Regions from separate parts of the Streptomyces sp. 1222.5 genome, predicted to be linked through region 1. Evidence: riboswitches for the same ligand, from Rfam matches in the RefSeq annotation. Region 1 holds a riboswitch; each other region holds the start of a gene.
The links. Region 1 has a riboswitch for cobalamin ahead of BLW57_RS26930 (prenyltransferase/squalene oxidase repeat-containing protein). Riboswitches for the same ligand answer to the same signal wherever they lie in the genome.

Region 1 (4,948 bases):
TTCAGTCCGTCGTAGCCGGCGAAGACGAGCGCCTCGGCGGTGACCCGGCCGCCCAGCCGGATGCCCTGCGCCCAGTGGGGGAGCGGGATCTCGGGGAGGGTGAACAGGGTGTGCGTGCCGGGGATGGGGGAGCCGAGGGCCACCGCGAAGAGCAGGCGGACCAGCAGGACGGCGAGGCCGAGCCTGACGAACGCGGCGTAGGAGCGGGCCCAGGGAGCCGAGGAGCGGTGCGTCGCCACGACGTAGGCGGAGGCGGCGACGAGGAGCGCGAGGAGGAGCGGGTTGGTGGTGCGAGTGGCGGCGGTACCGAGGGCGAGCGCCCAGAGCCACCAGGCACCGGGGTGCAACCGGGACCGGTACCGGTGCCGTGCGGTGGCCGGCGGCTTCGGCTTCCCGGCGGCACGGGGAACGGCGCGATCAGCCACGGCGCACCCGCTGTCGCAGGACGGCCCGCAGCTACACGGAGTCATCGCGCCGCCGCCGCGCCTGCCACACCGCGGCGCCCGCCAGCACGGCCACCACCCCCACGCCGACCGGCAGACCCAGCGACGGCCCACCGCCGGACCCGCCGTCCGGCCCGTGCTTCTCCGGTGCGGCGGCCGCGGGCTCGCGGTCCGCCGACACCTGTTCCCCGCACCCCTGGTGCGGATACCCGGCGATCGCGCACAACAGCGCGTTGGTGTCGTAGCGCAGGGGTCTGGCGACCGCGGCCACCGCGTCCGCGCTCGTCGCGTCCGGCGAGAGGCGGGCGCACGCGGTGCGGCGCGCGGGCGGCCGCTCGCCGGACGGGGCGTCGGCGGGCGTGCCGAAGTCGAGGACCAGCGCCACCCGCTTGGTGCCCGCCTTCGCGGGCGTTTCCGCGCAGATCGTGGTGAAGTCCGCCGTACCGCGCGGCCGGGTCGCGTCCGCGGAGTCCGCGCTCACGGCGAACCGGAAACCCTGGACCGCGCCGTCGTCCGGGCGCACCATCGACGGGCCCTGGGTGGCGTACGTCCAGTGGCCGCCGGAGCGCTCCCAGAACGACCAGTAGCGGTAGCCGGTGGCGTGGGCCGCGGTCGCGGGAAGCAGCAGGACGAGCGCGGCGACCAGCAGGGTCGCGGCACGGCGGACGGGGGTCACGGCCGGTTCTTCTTCCGGCCGCTGAGCAGGAAGCCGATGCCGATACCCGCCACGAGGCCGACGCCGACGATCCACCACACGCCGGTGTTCGAGTCGTCGTCGGACGCCTCGGCCTTCTTCCCGGCGGCCTTCTCCGCCTGCGGGGCCGGGCCCTGGGCGTTGAGGGAGCGGACCAGGCTGGTGCCGCCGAAGTCGTCCGGCTGCGCGCCCACCGCGTGCGCGGCGAGGATCAGCTGCGCGTACGCGGCCGGGCCGCTCTGCGCCGCCCACTGGGTGGCGTTCTTCTCCAGCCAGGCGTACACCTTCTTCGCCCGGTCGGTGCGGCCGTCCGCGGCGAGCGCGACGACCGCGTCCGCGGTGTTGCCGAAGTCGGGCTGGTCCTTGGCGCCGGGCAGGGTCGACTTCAGGTGACCGGTCTCGGCGACGGCCGATGCCAGGTAGGCGCCCGCGTTGTCCGCGAGCTGGGCCGGGGTGGGGTGGGCGGCCTTGACGCAGTCGTCCTTCGCGGGCGCCTTGCCCACCTCCGCGGCGAAGCCCTTGCCGAGCGAGCCCAGCAGGCCGGCCGCCGTCGCGTCCGCGTTGGCGAGCAGCTTGCCCTTCTTGTCCGGCTGGTAGGCGAGGGCGCCACCGCCGTCCTGGTCGCAGGGGACGGCCTGCGCGGCCAGCAGGTCGTAAGGGGTCCTGCTCCTGTTGTGCAGCTTCGCGACGTCCTGGCCGACCGCGGCGAACGCGCCGATGACGACGCTGGTGGAGTTGGTGTCGCTCGGGCCGCCCGGCGTGTACCCCCAGCCGCCGTCCTTGTTCTGCACGGTGGTCAGCCAGACCAGGGCCTTGCGGGTCTCGCGGTCGTGTCCGCCGACGGCGGCCAGGGCCTGCACGGCGGCCGCCGTGCTGTTGGTGTCCACCTGCGTCTTGTCGTCGCAGGCCTTGCCGGGCGCGGCACGGAAGGCGGCGAAGGAGCCGTTCGCGCACTGCTGCCCGGTGAGCCAGTCCACGGCCTTCGGGGTCGGCCGGTAGCCGAGGGTGCGCTGGGCGAGCAGCGTCAGCGACTGCCGCCACACGCCGTCGTACGTCGGGTCCGCCTTGCCGTACAGGCCGTCCGGCACCGCCACCTTGGGGGACGGGGACGCGTCGGCGGCCGTGGCGGGCGCGGCGGCGGCCAGCACGCCTATGGCGGCGAGAGCCGCGGCGCTGCGGCGAACGTTCATGGTCGGCGACTGCCTCTCCTGCGGGGAGCCTGCAGCGCACGGGAACACCCGGGCGGCTCGGCCCCGTGTACCTCGACGGTGCCGTGCGCGGCGGGCCGCCGACGCACGTGAGCCGGTCAACGTCCCGCCCGGGGCGGTCCGGCTCACCGCCCGCCGGGCGGCTCACGGTTGCGGGTCAGCGCCGGAATTGCACCGGCTTCCCCCCGTACGGGTGTGATGACGACTCCGCCACTTTACCGGCAGCCCCGCGCGGCCCGAGGGGTGGCCGTGGGCACACCGGCCCGGTGACCGGCGTCACGCTCTTGACGGGCTCGGGCCGTACGGCCGACGCGCACGGGATCGACGACGCGTGGGTGCCGCGCCGGGGACCGCGAGGGCCGGCCGGCGCGTCGTCGACCGGTCCGCCGCCGAGGACGGCCGAGGCGATCGGGTGTGGTGCACCCCGGGTGCCGCTCCCCCGTGACCGGCACCCGGGGCGGTCGCATCTCGCTCTCCGTGCCGTGATCCTCACCCACCGCTCCGGCAACTGTCAACGATTGCTGCCCCTTTGGGTAGGAAGCGCTGTCACCCCTGGTCGGTCACCGACCGACCCGGTAGCCTCGCGTCAGCCCGACACCGAACGGACGACAGCCCAGGGAGAACTCGGTGAGTGACGCGTACGCCGACCTGGCCGATGTCCTGCGCCGGCTCGGCGAGTTGACCGGCCGGCCGGGTCGGCTGCCGGAGGCCCTCGACGTGGCCGATCTGTCCCGCCGCACCGGAGTTCCCGTCGCCGTCGTCGCCGAACTCCTCGACGGCGGCCGGGCTCCCGAGACCATGCTGACCCAACGGGTGCGCCAGCGCCTCGACTTCATCCGCGAGAACCGGCGGAGGCCCGACGGAAAGCGGTACTCCCTGGGCGAGCTGGCCGCCATCGCCGGCACCAGCCGGCAGTGGCTGAGCGAGTGGCGCAAGAGCGGGATGCCGAGCCTCGCGCACACCGACCGGCTGCGCCGCTTCTTCGGCCTGCCCGCCGGGTTCTTCACCGCCGACGAACCGGAAGCGCTGCACGAGGCGCTGCAGCCCGTGCTGCAGAACCTGGAGGCCGAGGCCGACCCGCTGCTGCGGCTGCGCCAGAACGGACTGGTCCGGCTCGCCGCCCGCGCCCCGCAGATGAACGCCCACCAGCTCGCCACCCTCGCCGACCTGGCCGAGATGATCATCTCCGCGGAGCGGGTGGAGGACGCCGGGCGTACCTGACCCCGCGTCCAGGACGGGGGCGGGACGGTCCCGCCACGGCGCACGTCGCTCACACGGCCACGTACGCCACCGGCTCGCTCCCGGCGAGCGGTTCGGCCCGCCCCTGCTTCACCAGGCGGCGCAGATGGGACTCGGCCTCGGAGACGGCGATGTTCCGGGAGCCGTAGGGGATGTCGGCCCAGGGGCGGTTCCACTCCATGCGCTCCGCGAGCTGCCAGGGTGTGAGGGGCTCGCGGAGCAGCGCGAGCAGCCCGGCCAGCCGCTGCTCGTGGTGCTCGAGCAACTGCCGTACCCGGGCGGGCGCGTCGGTGAACGCGTACTGGTGGGCGGGGAGCACCTCGGCCGGGGTGAGCCGGCCCACCCGCTCCAGGGAGTCGAGGTAGTCGCCGAGCGGGTCGGTCACCGTGGCGTCGTCGGGGTCCTCGTACAGGCCGATGTGCGGGGTGATCTCCGGCAATAGGTGGTCGCCGCTGAACAGGCGCCCGCGACCCGCGCGTCGCGCGGGATGGTCCTCCTCCAGATGCAGGCAGACGTGGCCGGGGGTGTGTCCCGGGGTCCAGACGGCGCGCAGCCGGCGGCCGGGCAGGTCGAGGAGTTCGCCGGGCGCGACGTCCCGGTCCGGCAGGGCGGGGGAGAGACCGGGCAGGGTACGGCGGCCCCGGGCGGCCCGCAACGGGGCGATGTGCTCCTCGGGTGCCCCGGCCGCCGCGAGCTTGTCCGCCATGTACGCGTACCAGCGCTCGGGCCGGGTCTCCCGGGCCCGACGGACGATCGCCGCGTCGGCCTCGTGCATCGCCACCCAGGCGCCGGACGCCTCGCGCACTCGCGCGGACAGCCCGTGGTGGTCGGGGTGGTGATGGGTGACGACCACGCCGTACACCTCGGACACCGCCGTGCCGCAGGCCGCCAGGCCCGCCGCGAGCACGTCCCAGGACGCCGGATCGTCCCAGCCGGTGTCGACCAGCACCGGTCCCCGGCCGGTGTCCACGACGTACACCAGCGTGTGGCCGAGGGGGTTGTCAGGGATGGGGACCTGAAGGGACCGTACGCCCCCGCCGTGATCGAACGTCTTCGTCATCAGGCTCCTCCGCCCACCGCCCGCAGCCTTTCGATCCTGTTCACTATAACCAGACCTGACGCAACGTCAGTTAGGGGCGGCATAGGGGACGTGCGGGCGGGCACCCCGATTTGCGTCACGCTTTCGGCCCATTAGAGTGGAAACATCCCATATGGGCGTATCTGGGGAGAGCTCATGCAGCGAAGGACGATCAAGAGGGCCGCGGCCCTCAGCTCCGCTCTGGTGGCGACCGGTGTCGCCCTCATGCCGTTGAGCGTGCAGTCGGCGTTCGCGTCTCCGGCCCCGACGCAGGTGAGTTCCGCGG
Region 2 (4,948 bases), 2.8 Mb from region 1:
GTGTACCGGGGCGACCGGTACAAGTTCGTCGCGCGGCTGAAGCGGCCCGTGGACTGACCCCGGCGGCATCTCTTCACACCGCCACCCCGAAATCGGCATACCGATATCCGGACGAGGTCTTCCCGTGCACTGATCCCGTCACCTAGATTGCCTGCGCATTACACGCGTGATCAGCAAGGGGACGGGAGCCGTGGCATGTCCGAAACACCTCAAGTGAGACCTCCGGTGGTGACACCGGTCCGGGTCGTCATCGGCCTGTGTCTGGTGGCGCCCTTCGTCGCGATGCTGTGGCTCGGTTCGTACGCCAAGACGGACCCCACGTTCATCGGGATCCCGTTCTTCTACTGGTACCAGATGCTCTGGGTGCTGATCTCCACCGCGCTCACGATGACCGCGTACAAGCTGTGGCAGCACGACCAGCGTTCCCGCAACGGTGCGAAGGGGGGTGCCGCGCAGTGAAGGACGGGGTCAACGGCGTCGCGCTCGGCGTCTTCATCTTCTTCTTCCTGGCCGTCACGGTCATGGGCTTCCTGGCCGCGCGCTGGCGCCGGGCCGAGAACGAGCACTCCCTGGACGAATGGGGCCTGGGCGGCCGGTCGTTCGGCACCTGGGTCACCTGGTTCCTGCTGGGCGGTGACCTGTACACGGCCTACACCTTCGTCGCCGTCCCGGCGGCGATCTACGCGGCGGGCGCGTCCGGCTTCTTCGCGGTGCCGTACACGATCCTGGTGTACCCGCTGATCTTCACCTTCCTGCCCCGCCTGTGGTCCGTGTCCCACAAGCACGGCTATGTCACCACCTCCGACTTCGTGCGCGGCCGGTTCGGCTCGAAGGGCCTGTCGCTGGCGGTGGCGCTCACCGGCATCCTGGCGACGATGCCGTACATCGCGCTGCAGCTCGTGGGCATCCAGGCGGTGCTCGACGTGATGGGCGTCGGCGGCGGCGAGAACACCAACTGGTTCGTGAAGGACCTCCCGCTGCTCATCGCCTTCGGTGTGCTCGCGGCCTACACGTACTCCTCCGGCCTGCGCGCGCCCGCGCTGATCGCGTTCGTCAAGGACGCGCTGATCTACATCGTCATCGCGGTGGCGATCATCTACATCCCGATCAAGCTGGGCGGCTTCGACGACGTCTTCGCCAAGGCGGGCGGCGCGTTCAGCCAGGTCAACCCCGCCACCGGCAAGCCGCGCGGCGCGCTCGTCCCGCCCGAGGCGGGCCAGTGGACGTACGCCACGCTGGCGCTCGGCTCGGCCCTCGCGCTGTTCATGTACCCGCACTCGATCACCGCGACCCTGTCGTCCAGGAGCCGTGAGGTGATCCGCCGGAACACCACGATCCTGCCGCTGTACTCGCTCATGCTGGGCCTGCTGGCGCTGCTGGGCTTCATGGCGATCGCGGCCGGGGTGAAGGTGACCAACGGGCAGCTGGCGATCCCGCAGCTGTTCGAGGACATGTTCCCGGACTGGTTCGCGGGCGTGGCCTTCGCGGCGATCGGCATCGGCGCGCTCGTGCCGGCGGCGATCATGTCCATCGCAGCGGCCAACCTCTTCACCCGCAACATCTACAAGGACTTCATCAAGCCGGACGCCACGCCCAAGCAGGAGGCCCAGGTCTCCAAGATCGTGTCGCTGCTGGTGAAGGTGGGCGCGCTGGTCTTCGTCCTCACCATGGACAAGACGGTCGCCATCAACTTCCAGCTGCTGGGCGGCATCTGGATCCTGCAGACCTTCCCGGCCCTGGTGGGCGGCCTGTTCACCCGCTGGTTCCACCGCTGGGCGCTGCTGGCCGGCTGGGCGGTCGGCATGGTGTACGGCACGGTCGCCGCGTACGGGGTGGCCTCGCCGACGCAGAAGCACTTCGGCGGCTCCGCGAAGGAGATCCCGGGTATCGGCGAGATCGGGTACATCGGTCTCACCGCGTTCGTCCTGAACGTCGTCGTCACCGTGGTCCTGACCTTCGTCCTGAAGGCCGTGAAGGCCCCCGAGGGCCTCGACCAGACCCGGCCGGAGGACTACACCGCGGACGCCGGCGACCCGGGCGTCCAGGTGGAGCTGCCGCCGGCGACGGCGGGCACCGGTCACTGAGCGACAGCCGCGCGACGGGCCGCCGGAGGGGATCCGGCGGCCCGTCGTCGTTCCCGCCCGGCACACCGCCGCCGCCCGGGCAGGCGGCCGGCGACATCACTCTTCTCACCTACCAGTTGACGCTCTGAAACCGACGGCGACACAACATCTGGGGGTGGCGTGGCGGGCGAGCACAAGATGTATGCTCATCCTCGCTGTCGCCGCAGGGGAATCCGGTGCGAATCCGGAACTGTCCCGCAACGGTGTACTTGCGTGTCTCCGCACGCCTGTTCAGTCCGAGGACCTGCCGCCAGCGCGCCCGGCCGTCCGGTCCGGGTGCTCACAGACGTCCGGGCCTCGCGGAGTGGGCCGGTGGACGCGACGCCGTGCGCGCTCGTGGCTGCCCCCTGCCCTCCGCCAGGCCCTGTGCCGAGCGAGGGAGAGCCCCACGTGACCATCGCGCCAGCAGACCCGGCTTCAGTCAGCGAGCTGAAGACCGCCGGTCCCGGTGCCGCGCTGCTGCGGACCCTGACCGAGCTGACCGCCGACCTCCCCGACGCCGACCCCGGCCGGGTCGCCGCCGCCGCGCTGCGCGGCCGGTCCGCGCGGGCCGACGAGGCGGAGTTGCGCGAGCTGGCCACGGAGGCGGCCGCCGGCCTGATCTCCGAGGACCCCGCCTACTCCCGGCTGGCCGCCCGACTGCTGACCCTCGCCATCCGCGAGGAGGCCGCCTCGCAGGGCGTCACCTCGTTCACCGAGTCCGTGGCCGTGGGACACCGGGAGGGGCTCATCGCGGACCGGACCGCCGAGTTCGTCCGGCTGCACGCCGGGCGGCTGGACGCGCTGGTCGACCGGGCCGCCGACGACCGCTTCGGCTACTTCGGCCTGCGCACCCTGCACAGCCGCTACCTGCTGCGGCACCCCTTCACCCGCAAGGTCGTCGAGACGCCCCAGCACTTCATGCTGCGGGTCGCCGCCGGCCTGGCCGAGGACGACACCACCCGCTCGGTGGACGAGGTCGCGGCGCTCTACAGGCTCATGAGCCGCCTCGACTACCTGCCGTCCTCCCCCACCCTGTTCAACTCCGGTACGCGGCACCCGCAGATGTCGTCCTGCTACCTGCTGGACTCCCCGCTGGACGAGCTGGACTCCATCTACGACCGCTACCACCAGGTCGCGCGGCTCTCCAAGCACGCCGGCGGGATCGGTCTGTCGTACTCCCGGATCCGCAGCCGCGGTTCGCTGATCCGTGGCACCAACGGGCACTCCAACGGCATCGTCCCGTTCCTGAAGACCCTGGACGCCTCGGTGGCCGCGGTGAACCAGGGCGGCCGGCGCAAGGGCGCGGCCGCGGTGTACCTGGAGACCTGGCACTCCGACATCGAGGAGTTCCTGGAGCTGCGGGACAACACCGGTGAGGACGCCCGCCGTACGCACAACCTGAACCTGGCGCACTGGATCCCGGACGAGTTCATGCGCCGCGTCAACGCCGACGAGCAGTGGTCGCTGTTCTCCCCGGCGGACGTGCCCGAGCTGGTGGACCTGTGGGGCGCGGAGTTCGACGCCGCGTACCGCGAGGCCGAGGCCGCCGGGCTGGCCCGGAAGACCATCGCTGCCCGTGACCTGTACGGCCGCATGATGCGCACGCTGGCACAGACCGGCAACGGCTGGATGACCTTCAAGGACGCGGCCAACCGCACCGCCAACCAGACGGCCGAGCCGGGCCACGTCGTCCACTCCTCGAACCTCTGCACGGAGATCCTGGAGGTCACGGACGACGGCGAGACCGCGGTCTGCAACCTGGGCTCGGTCAACCTGGGCGCCTTCGTCGTCGACGGCGACATCGACTGGGAGCGGCTGGACGAGACGGTCCGCACCGCCGTCACCTTCCTCGACCGCGTCGTGGACATCAACTTCTACCCGACCGAGCAGGCGGGCCGCTCCAACGCCAGATGGCGGCCGGTGGGCCTCGGCGCGATGGGTCTGCAGGACGTCTTCTTCAAGCTGCGGCTGCCCTTCGACTCCCCCGAGGCCAAGGCCCTGTCGACGCGGATCGCCGAGCGCATCATGCTGGCCGCGTACGAGGCCTCCGCCGACCTCGCCGAGCGCAACGGCCCGCTGCCGGCCTGGGAGAAGACCCGTACCGCCCGCGGTGTGCTGCACCCCGACCACTACGGCGTGGAGCCGGCCTGGCCGGAGCGCTGGGCGGCGCTGCGCGAGCGGATCGCCTCGGTCGGCATGCGCAACTCGCTGCTCCTCGCCATCGCCCCGACCGCCACCATCGCCTCCATCGCGGGCGTCTACGAGTGCATCGAGCCGCAGGTCTCCAACCTGTTCAAGCGCGAGACGCTGTCGGGTGAGTTCCTCCAGGTCAACTCCTATCTGGTGCGGGACCTGAAGGACCTGGGCGTGTGGGACGCGCGCACCCGCGAGGCGCTGCGCGAGTCCAACGGCTCGGTGCAGGACTTCGCCTGGATCCCGGCGGACGTGCGGCAGCTGTACCGCACCGCCTGGGAGATCCCGCAGCGCGGCCTCATCGACATGGCCGCGGCGCGTACCCCGTACCTGGATCAGGCGCAGTCGCTGAACCTGTTCCTGGAGACGCCGACCATCGGCAAGCTCTCCTCGATGTACGCGTACGCCTGGAAGTCGGGCCTGAAGACGACGTACTACCTGCGCTCCCGTCCGGCGACGCGGATCGCCCGGGCCGCCCAGGCCCAGGCGCAGAGCCAGGCGCCCATCCCCGTCCAGCAGGTCGCCGAGCCCGACGCGGTCGCCTGCTCCCTTGAGAACCCCGAGTCCTGCGAGGCCTGCCAGTGATGACCACCCGTAACCAGAACCTCCTCGACCCGGGCTTCGAGCTGACCCTGCGTCCCATGCGCTAC
Region 3 (4,948 bases), 4.5 Mb from region 1:
CGGTGCGCCCGAGTCGGAGGTGGTGGCGGGGCGGATCTCCGTCATGAGGCTGCCTTTCGTCGTGCGCCGACGGCGGCGCAGCGGCTCCTGGGCACCGGTCTACCGCCAGCGGGGGCGGCACTCGCCTCCTACCCGCGCACGCGCGGGGGCGGTCCCGGCCGGCACCGGGTTTCCCGAATCGCGTGACCCACGGGGAGCGGGCTAAACACCCTCGTCGTGTTGTACCGCGGGTCGCGGGACGAGGTGCCTGCCGTCTCGGGGCGGGTGTTAGGTTCGCGGCCGTACCGCCGGGCCGCTCCCGGTACCCGGCCCCGGCCCCGGCGCACGAACCCGGGACAGCAGCAGGAGGAACAAGCACGTGACCAGCCGCGTCACCCTCGTCTCGCCCGCGACGAGCCCGTCGATGCGGCGGGCCCGCTTCGACGACGGCGACTCGCTCGACGAGGCCGGGGCGGCCCGCGCCCGCTCCGCCGCCGGGTGCCTGCGCGCCCCCGGCCGGGTGCTGACCTCACCGAGCGTGCGCTGCCGGGAGACGGCCGAGGCGCTGGGCCTCGTCGGTGCGCGGGACTCGGCGCCGGCCGGTCTGGACGCGGGCCGCTGGCGAGGCCGCACCCTGGAGGAGGTCGGGGCCGCCGAGCCGGAGGCCGTGGGCCGCTGGCTCACCGACGCCGGATCCGCGCCCCACGGCGGCGAGTCGGTGCGGGAGCTGTGCGAGCGGGTCGGGCGGTGGCTGGACGCCGTACAGGGCACGGACGGCCGCACCCTCGCCGTGGTCGAGCCGGAGGTCGTGCGGGCCGCGGTCGTGCACGTCCTCGGTCTGCCTGCGGCCGCCTTCTGGCGGCTGGACGTGCCGCCGTTGACGGCGACGGAACTGAGCGGCCGGGCCGGACGGTGGAATCTGCGGCTCGGTCAGCCGCTGGCCGGACGGGACGCGGCCGCCGCCTCCTGAGCCGGGGCGGTCGCCATGGCTCAGGAGGCCGCCTACCCGGCGCCGGCGCGGCAGCGTCACCACCGCGCGGCGCGAACGCCCGTTCCGAAGGGGCGCCCGGTGTCCCGTGACCGTCAGTGCGGGGCGGGAACCGTCCGTCCGGAAGATGCCCTGGCCGGCCGGGGGTTCAGCTGCCGCTCGGCCAACTCGCCGAAGAGCAGACCGAATCCGACCCACAGGACGGTCTGGATGGCCAGGGTGGAGAGCCGGAACCGCCACAACAGGCGGGCCGGGAAGTGCGCGGGCAGCTCGTTGACGGCGGGCAGGAAGGCGTAGGCGAGCCCGATGACGACGACGAAGGCGGCCACCGCGACGACGGTCGCCCACCAGTTGCCCAGACGGGGCGCGAGACGCTTGCCGAGGATGGTGGCGCCCACCGCGAGGAGCACGCTGAGGGCCATCATCAGGAAGAACAGGGTGGTCCGCTTGCCGATGGTCTCGGGCTGACCGACGGACGGCGGGTTGGCCGGGTACTTCAGGAACGGCACGACGTACACGGCGACCAGCGCGCAGCCTGACAGCAGCAGCGCGGTCGCCCGCGGGCTGAAACGGCCGACACGGCCGAGCGCGAAGGAGTACGCGAGCGCGGCGATGCCGCCGAAGGCGACCCCGTAGACGAGAACGCCCGTGGCGAGGCCGGCGGTGGACTGCAGGGAGCGGGAGACGACTTCCATCTCGTGCTCGTGGGAGTGGGCGTCCTCGAAGGCGATCGCCTGGTCGACGCTCGGCTCACCGAGGAGGTAGGCCACGACGAGGGCGAGCACGCCGGCCACGAGGCCGGCGAGCATGCCCCGCACGAGGAGGTTTCTTACCGTTGCGGAGTTCATGGTGCGCGGCGTCCCTCGCGTCAGTGGCAGGGGAAGCCGAGCAGGTGGCGGGCATCGTGCACCCACTCGTGGACGTCGGTGCCGTTGAACACGGACGTGGCGCCCTGCTCGGCGCCGACGAAGTAGAGCAGGACAAGCATCAGGACGCCGAAGAAGACCGCCCAGGGGGCTATCGCCTTCAGCGGCAGCGTGGCGGGAACGGCGGGGGTGTCGGCAGTCGGCTGGGCGACGGTCTGCGCCATGGCAGGGCCTCCTCTGGGAGTTCGCGTCCCATCTCGGTGGTGCACAGGACGACGGCCACGGGTCTGACTCGGCGGACCACCCCGAGGGGTGCCCCGCATACAGTGGCGCGACCGTGCCGGATTCCCACCGGCTTCCGTCTCGCCGTCGTCGATATCGGACAGACCGTACCGCGAGACGCGTGCGCGGCCAAGACCGCGTCCACCGCCGTGATCTTCCTCTCGTGACGGCACGTCAGGTCCGGGTGCCACGGGGAAGCCGTGAGGCGGCCGCTCCGTCCGGCGGGTTTACGGCGCCACGGGGTCGCCGGCTCCCAGCTGCAGCCACCACACGTCGTCGCGGTCGCGGCTGAGCCCGAGCGTCTGCCGCCGGCCGTCGCCGAAGCGGAGTTCCACACCGGCCAGGTACGGTACGGCCGGGTCCCGCACGATCGCTTCGGCCGCTCCGCCGGCGTGCGCGCGGTAGCGGTCGATCAGGTCGCGCGCGGCCCGGTCGCGTCCGGTGTACCAGGGTGCGCCCAGGTCGGCCAGGCCGTCGGCGTCACCGGCCCTCAGTCGCTGGACGTACACCTCGAGGAGCAGTCGGGCCTCGTCCGCGACCTCCCCGGCGTCCGGATGGCCGGACTTCTCGGGACGCACGGTGAGGTGCACCGCCGGTCCGCCGCTCAGGGCGTACGGGGCGGGATCACGGACCAGCCACCAGGTGAGCACCGTCGTCGCCAGGACGGCCGGGGCCACGGCCGTCGCCCAGAGGTTTCGTCTTCTCATGCGGTGGATCCACACCTCACAGCAACCTGACCATGTACAGAGGATATCCGCACGAGTTCCGGTGTTCCTTCACAGATTGGCGCCCAGGTCGCCCGACGTCCCGCTGCTCTCGGCCCACTTGTCCACATCCGACCCGAACCGGGGGGCAGCGTTGGGTGCGAGAGCGTGGTACGCGGTCGTCTGCGTCTTCGCCGTGCTGACCGTCATGGTGTTGCCGCAGAGCGCCGCCGCCCGGCCGGGGGCCGGAACGTCACGGTCACCGGCGACGGGCACAGCTGGAAGCGCACGTCACTGCCCGCACAGCACCCCGACGGCGCCGGCGTCCTCAGCTTCGCCTGCGGCGCACCGCGGCACTGCGTCGCCGCCGGATACGACGGGGAGACACGCAAGATCTGGGTGAGCTGAGGGACTACTCCGGGAGCACCAGTCGGGCCGTCTCCCCCGGCCGTACTCCCACCGCCAGGTCCCGCAGGCGGAGGTCGATGGGGCCGCGGCCGGAGGCCGGTACGGCGATCTCCAGCAGGCCGCTGCGCAGGCGCAGGTGGACGCCCCAGTGGCCGTGGTAGCGGATGGCGAAGCCGTAGGAGGAGAGTTCGGGCAGCGGGACGGGGTCGAGGCGCAGGGCGCCGCCCCGGGTCTCCAGGCCGGTCAGCCCGCGCTGGACGAGGTCGAGCGTGCCGGCCATCGCGCCGAGGTGGATGCCCTCCCCGGTGGTGCCGCCCTGGAGGTCGGCGATGTCGCCGCGCAGCGCCTCCTGGACGAAGGCCCAGGCGTCGGTCCGGCGGGCCCGGGCCAGGATCCAGCCGAGGACCAGGCCGCTGAGGGTGGAGCCGTGACTGGTGCGGTGCAGGTAGTGGTCGACGGTCGCGGTCCAGGTCCGCTCGTCCAGCGGGTAGCCCAACCGGTCGAACAGGGACCGCAGTTCGGGCAGGGCGAAGAGGTAGCCGAGCATCAGCACGTCGGCCTGCTTGGACGCCTTGTACCGGTTGACGGTGTCCCCCTCGGCCTCCAGGATCCGGTCCAGGCGGCGGATGTCGCCGTACCGTTTCCGGTAGCCGTCCCAGTCCAGCTCGGCGAGGCCGGCGTACCCCTCGAACTGGCTGATCACCCCGTCGTGGAAGGGGACGTGCAGGGTGCGGGAGACCTCCTCCCAGCGGGCGGGCTCGTCCTCGGCCAGTCCGACGGCCTCGGTGAGTTCGCGGCGGCGCGGCTCGGGCAGGGCGCGCAGCAGCTCCAGCGCGCGGGTGAGCACCCAGGCGGCGGTGACGTTGGTGTACGCGTTGTCGTCCAGGCCCGGCCGGCCCGCACCGGGGTAGGCGTCGTGGTACTCGTCGGGGCCGACCACGCCACGGATGCGGTGCCGGCCGAGGTGGGGGTCGTAGCCGGCGGAGTCCGCCCAGAAGCGGGCGATCTGGAGCAGCATCTCGGCGCCCTCGCCGTGCAGGAAGTCGAGGTCGCCGGTCGCCTCCCAGTACTGCCACACGTTGTACGCGACCGCCGAGCCCACGTGGTGCTGGAGCCGGGAGTGGTCGGGCAGCCAGCGCCCGGAGCGCGGGTTGAGGTGGAGCTGCTGGCTCTCCTCGCGGCCGTCGCTGCCGCTCTGCCAGGGGTACCGCGCGCCGCGCCGGCCGAGTTCGTGGGCGGCGTGGCAGGCGGCGGCCAGCCGGCGGTGGCGGTAGCGGAGCAGGGCGCGGGAGACCTCGGGCAGGTGCAGGTTGAGGTAGGGCAGGACGAAGAGTTCGTCCCAGAAGACGTGCCCGCGGTAGGCCTCGCCGTGCAGTCCGCGCGCGGGGACGCCGACGTCGAGGTCGGCGGTGTGCGGGGAGAGGGTCTGCAGCAGGTGGAACAGGTGCAGGCGCAGGATGCTGCCCGCCTCGCCGGGCACCTCCAGCGCCGTGCGCCGCCACAGCTGGTCCCAGGCCGCCGTGTGTGTCTCCAGCAGCTCGTCGAAGCCGGGCGCGTCCCGGACCCGGTCGACCGCGGCGCGCAGCGGGTCGCCGATGGCGGGGTCTCGGGAGGTGTGGAGCGCGACGGTCTTGTCGAGGGTGACGGTACGGCCGGGCGGCAGGCGCAACCGGACGTGCTGGACCGCCCGTGGGCCTTCGCCGGCGTGGGTGACCGGGGCG
Region 4 (4,948 bases), 5.4 Mb from region 1:
ACCGCGGCCGCTCTGCGGAAGGGGTGTCGGGACTCGGCCATGCTCGACCTTTCTGGTCGCTCGAACCGTCGTACGGCGCAAGAGATCGCAGCCGTACCGCTCCAGCAGTCGGACGGATCGGTGGCGGAGTTCCCGCACGGGACGATGGCGTAGGCCACATGGCGGACCCGTGCGGAGCTCGACGTCAGCCGGTGTCGGCGGAGCGGGTGTTCCAGCGTTCCTCGATCCTGGCCAGGCGCCAGTAGGCGATGGCGACCGCCCAGACGACCACGAACAGACCGACGATGACGTAGCCGACGCTGTCCAGGTCGAGCCCCGCGATCCAGCCGGTGACGCCGTCGCTCAGGCCGAGCTTGTCGTGCAGGACGCCGACCAGTTCGATGGTGCCGACGAAGAACGCGACGGCGATGGACAGGCCGGTGATCGTGAGGTTGTAGAACACCTTGCGGACGGGGTTCGAGAACGCCCACTGGTAGGCGAAGTTCATGAACGTGCCGTCGAGGGTGTCGAACAGGCTCATGCCGGCGGCGAACAGCAGGGGCAGGCACAGCACCGCGTACCAGGGCAGCCCGGCGGCGGCGCCGTTGCCGGCCAGCGCGAGGAGCAGGACCTCGGTCGTGGTGTCGAAGCCGATCCCGAAGAGGAAGCCGAGGGGGAACATCTGGCCCGGGCGGCGGATGGACCTGGTGAGCCGTCCCAGGATGCGGTTCATGAACCCGCGCGAGTCGAGGTGCGCCTCCAGCTCGGCCTCGTCGTACTGGCCGGCGCGCATGGCCCGGAAGACCCGCAGGATGCCGAACAGGGCCACGAGGTTGAGCGCGGCGATGAGGTACAGGAAGGACCCCGAGACCGTGGTGCCCACGGTGCCCAGGACCTGGTGGGTACGGGAGCCGTCGTTCATCAAGGTGCCGGCGAGCTTCGCACCGCCGGCGACCAGGGCGGCCATGGCGACCACGACGCTGGAGTGCCCGAGGGCGAACCAGAAGCCCACGGAGACGGGCCGCTTGCCGTCTGCCATCAGCTTGCGGGTGGTGTTGTCGATCGCGGCGATGTGGTCGGCGTCGAAGGCGTGCCGCATGCCGAGCGTGTAGGCGGTGACGCCCAGCCCGACCCCGAACGCCTTGGTGCCGACCTCGTAGTGATGCGGTATCACCAGCAGGAAGAGGATCCCGAAGGCGACCACGTGCAGTGCCACGATCACGGCCAGGAGTCCCGCGGTGCGGACGGTGTCCTCGCGACGCCAGCGGAAGGACGGTTCGGCGTCGGTTTCGGGCACGCCTTGGGACACGGTCATGCGGTCACGCTCCAGCACCTCGTGGATCAGCTTCGTGATGCCGTGGCCGGTCTCCTGGCTGACGGGTCGACGCGCCCGCCCCTGCCTTCCCGGCCGTGCGGCCAGTGGCATACGTGGGGCGGGAACTCCCCGATCACAGTGGCGAGGGCCGCTCCGGACTGAGCCCCTGAGGGCTGTCACCGGTCTTCCCGAACACCACGGCCCGCCCACCCTAGAAGGCCGAGGTCGTCGGCTGCAAGATTGCACAACTGCGCAGGTATGGAGCCGATCGTCCGGGGCTGCGATGATGGCGGCATGCATCTCGTCCCCGCGGACCGTGCCGGGCGGCGCACCATCGACGGCCACCGGGTCTGTGACGCCATCGCCGCCGTCGGCGAGCCCGAGCGGGTGCGCACCTGGGCCGACCGCTTCTCCCTGCTCTCCGATCCCGGGCGGCTGTCCCTGCTGCTCGCCGTCCACGAGGCCGGTCCCATCGCCGTCTCCGACCTGGCCGTGGCCACCGGAATGCGCGACACCACCGTCTCCCAGGCACTGCGCCTGCTGCGGGCCGCGGGAGTGGTCGAAGGCCGCAAGGACGGCCGGATCGTGCGCTACCACCTCGTCGACGGGCCGACGGCCGCGCTGCTGGAGCACTGCAAGTCCGCCGACACCGGCGACGTCCGCGTACGGCCCCACCGGTCCGAGGAGTAGGGCACCGAACGCGGCTGCGCACCGGGGAGCGACCGCGGTACCGCGCCGCGTCGGCATCCGGGCCGGTGTCGGCCGGAGCCCTCAGCCGCGGGCGCGGGCGTTGAGCCGGGCGGCCTGTCGCGTCAGGTGGTCGCGTTCCGCCAGGTTGGGAGCCTTGTGCGCCGCCTCGGCGTACAGGCGGGCGGCCGTCACCACATCCCCGTCGCGCTCGTGCAGGTACGCCGACACGGCCGAATGGCGGGGCAGCGACGCGTCCAGTTCCGCCAGCGCGGCGAGCCCGGCACGCGGGCCGTCCGCCTCGCCGACGGCGACGGCGCGGTTGAGCCGGACGACGGGGCTGTCGGTGAGGCGTACCAACTCGTCGTACCACTCGACGATCTGCACCCAGTCCGTGTCCTCCGCACGCTGCGCGTCCGCGTGCAGGGCGGCGACGGCCGCCTGGGCCTGGAACTCGCCCAGCCGGTCCCTCGACAGAGCCGCCTGCAAGAGGGTGATGCCCTCGGCGATCGCCTTCGTGTCCCAGCGGCCGCGGTCCTGCTCGGCGAGCGGCACCAGGCTGCCGTCCGGCCCGGTCCGGGCGGGCCGCCGGGCATGATGCAGCAGCATCAGCGCGAGCAGCCCCGCCACCTCCGGGTGGTCGATCCCGGCCGCGAGCTGCCGGGTGAGCCGGATCGCCTCCGCGGCGAGGTCGACATCACCGCCGTACCCCTCGTTGAAGATCAGGTACAGCACGCGCAACACGGTGGCGACGTCGCCCGGCCGGTCCAGCCGCACGCCCGAGACGGTGCGCTTGGCCCGGCTGATGCGCTGGGCCATGGTCGCCTCGGGCACCAGGTACGCCCGGGCGATCTGCCGGGTGGTCAGCCCGCCCACCGCGCGGAGCGTCAGTGCCACCGCCGACGACGGCGTGAGCGAGGGGTGTGCGCACAGGAAGTACAGCTGGAGCGTGTCGTCCACCGCGGGCGAGGGCGCCGGTGGCGGCTCCTGGTCGACACGGTCCTCCCGCCGGCGGCGGGCGGCATCCGCCCGCACCGCGTCGAGGTACCGGCGCCAGGCCACGGTCACCAGCCAGCCCTTCGCATCCCGCGGCGGATCGGCCGGCCACACGCGCACCGCTTCCAGCAGCGCGTCCTGTACGGCGTCCTCGGCCGCGGCGAAGTCCGCGCCCCGCGCCACCATGACGGCGAGCACGCCGGGCGTCAGACTTCGCAGCAGCACCTCGTCCACGGCCGGGTCACTCCGTGACGGTCGGCGGCTCGGCGAGGAACGGGCGCAGCTCCAGCCACTCGTGGATCGGCTCGCCGCCCGCGCCCGGCGCGGCCGACAGTTCGCCCGCCAGCTCGACCGCCCGCTCGTAGGTGTCGACGTCGATGACCATCCAGCCGGCGATCAGGTCCTTGGTCTCCGCGAACGGGCCGTCGGTGACCGGCGGGCGCCCCTCACCGTCGTACCGGACCCACGTCCCCTCCGGGGCCAGCGCCTGGCCGTCGACGAACTCCCCGGTCTTCTCCAGCCGCGCCGCGAAGTCGCGCATGTACTGCACGTGCGCCGTGATCTCGTCCTGCGTCCACTGGTCCACGGGCACGCAGTTGGCAGGGGCCGGCGCGCCCCGGTAGTGCTTCAGCAGCAGATACTTCGCCATGGTGACCTTCTCCTCGAATCTCGTGCGGCCCATTGTGGCCGCCTTCACCCCGGAGACGGAGCGGGTCACGCGATCTCGACATCGCCGCCGGAAGTTTTTCAAGCCGGGTGCGACGCCCTTGCCCGAACGGACTTCCCGCACGTCGGCTCGGCCGTGCCTCAGCCGCCCGGGCTGCCGGCCTCGGGGAGTCTGCGTGCCATGCGTTCGTCGTGCACGAACAGGGCCAGGCCGGCCGCCAGCACCACGCAGGCCGCCCACACCGCGTGCACACCCCATTGGAACGTCAGCCAGCCCCCGCCGAACGCCCCCGCGAGGAAGGCCAGCACGACGGCCGCGAAGTGGCGTGCCCGGCGCCGGGCGTCCGCGCTCCGGCCGACCACCGCTTCGTAGGCGTTCTGCATGGCCGAGCGGAGGTTCCCGGTCGTCATCGTGCTGTTGTAGACCGTGTCGACCAGGGTGCGGAAGGTGGACATCTGGACCGACGCCATGAACGCGATCAGGACCGTGACCAGGGCGTCCGGCGCGCTCGCGGGGATGAGTCCGACCACCGCCAGCACCACGCACTCCAGCACCATCGCCACGCAGGCCGGCCGGCGCAGGAACGCCGCCACCCTCGGCCGCCGCAGCGTTTCGGCGACCAGGACACCGGCGAGGAAGGCGACGACCGCCGGGAGGTGGCCCAGCGCCTCCCACCAGTGCCGCTGCGCGGCCGCCACGCCCATCAGGACCACGTTGCCGGTCTGCGCGTTGGCGAACACCCCGCCACGGCTGATGAAGGTGTAGGCGTCCAGTCCCCCGCCGACCAGCGCCAGCAGGATGCCCAGCCGTACGGACCGGTCCGTCGGCAGCACCTCTCCGGCCGCACCCGGCCCTATGGCACCGGGGCCCGCGGCACCACCGGCCGGCCGGGCGACCGGGCTCGGCCCGGTTGCAGCGCCACGCCCCGCGGCACCATCGGTCCCGGTCGCGGCAGGACCCGACTGCTCGACCGGGCGTCGCCCCATGGCGCCGTCGGACCCCGCGGCGGCGCCCGGCTCCGTGGCACCGGTGGCGGGCGGGCTCTGCTGCTGCTCGGAGTGGCCTCCCGCCTGCGGTGTGGCGTCCGACATGCCTGCCCCTTCCGCCTCCCGCGGCCCGTCGCCGCCGAGCCGCCAGGCAACCTGGCGCGCGGGCGTCGAGCCTGTTGTGTCCCCCGGCCGGCAGTCCGTGCCGCCGCAGCCCAGGTCGATCAGCCGCCGTCCGTGCACCTGCCGATCCGGCAACCGGCCCCCGGCCTGCTCGCGCGCCTCGGCGCCGCTCCGACCGGAGGCTCGCCCTGCCGG

Region 2: linked by a shared signal. The riboswitch ahead of BLW57_RS14235 (ribonucleoside-diphosphate reductase subunit alpha) and the one ahead of BLW57_RS26930 (prenyltransferase/squalene oxidase repeat-containing protein) in region 1 are both predicted to bind cobalamin.
Region 3: linked by a shared signal. The riboswitch ahead of BLW57_RS06685 (CbtB domain-containing protein) and the one ahead of BLW57_RS26930 (prenyltransferase/squalene oxidase repeat-containing protein) in region 1 are both predicted to bind cobalamin.
Region 4: linked by a shared signal. The riboswitch ahead of BLW57_RS02625 (Nickel transporter NicT) and the one ahead of BLW57_RS26930 (prenyltransferase/squalene oxidase repeat-containing protein) in region 1 are both predicted to bind cobalamin.

Annotation. Positions count from the first base shown of each region.
Region 1 covers NZ_FNSZ01000001.1:5,974,450-5,979,397, forward strand. The annotation lists gene BLW57_RS26920 (CbiQ family ECF transporter T component) at 1-425, opposite strand, end outside; gene BLW57_RS26925 (SCO2322 family protein) at 457-1,119, opposite strand; gene BLW57_RS26930 (prenyltransferase/squalene oxidase repeat-containing protein) at 1,116-2,327, opposite strand; cobalamin riboswitch at 2,442-2,570, opposite strand; gene BLW57_RS26935 (transcriptional regulator) at 2,973-3,566, shown strand; gene BLW57_RS26940 (MBL fold metallo-hydrolase) at 3,616-4,644, opposite strand; gene BLW57_RS26945 (FliH/SctL family protein) at 4,819-4,948, shown strand, end outside.
Region 2 covers NZ_FNSZ01000001.1:3,196,968-3,201,915, forward strand. The annotation lists gene BLW57_RS14220 (GntR family transcriptional regulator) at 1-57, shown strand, start outside; gene BLW57_RS14225 (DUF3311 domain-containing protein) at 196-459, shown strand; gene mctP (monocarboxylate uptake permease MctP) at 456-2,084, shown strand; cobalamin riboswitch at 2,231-2,390, shown strand; gene BLW57_RS14235 (ribonucleoside-diphosphate reductase subunit alpha) at 2,514-4,883, shown strand; gene BLW57_RS14240 (ribonucleotide-diphosphate reductase subunit beta) at 4,883-4,948, shown strand, end outside.
Region 3 covers NZ_FNSZ01000001.1:1,472,149-1,477,096, forward strand. The annotation lists gene BLW57_RS06670 (catalase) at 1-45, opposite strand, end outside; gene BLW57_RS06675 (histidine phosphatase family protein) at 359-949, shown strand; gene BLW57_RS06680 (CbtA family protein) at 1,063-1,815, opposite strand; gene BLW57_RS06685 (CbtB domain-containing protein) at 1,836-2,057, opposite strand; cobalamin riboswitch at 2,094-2,239, opposite strand; gene BLW57_RS06690 (hypothetical protein) at 2,343-2,822, opposite strand; gene BLW57_RS06695 (hypothetical protein) at 2,892-3,095, opposite strand; gene BLW57_RS06700 (glycoside hydrolase family 65 protein) at 3,232-4,948, opposite strand, start outside.
Region 4 covers NZ_FNSZ01000001.1:540,901-545,848, forward strand. The annotation lists gene BLW57_RS02620 (hypothetical protein) at 1-41, opposite strand, end outside; gene BLW57_RS02625 (Nickel transporter NicT) at 185-1,294, opposite strand; cobalamin riboswitch at 1,321-1,509, opposite strand; gene BLW57_RS02630 (ArsR/SmtB family transcription factor) at 1,589-1,984, shown strand; gene BLW57_RS02635 (RNA polymerase sigma factor) at 2,066-3,211, opposite strand; gene BLW57_RS02640 (YciI family protein) at 3,219-3,626, opposite strand; gene BLW57_RS02645 (YoaK family protein) at 3,785-4,735, opposite strand.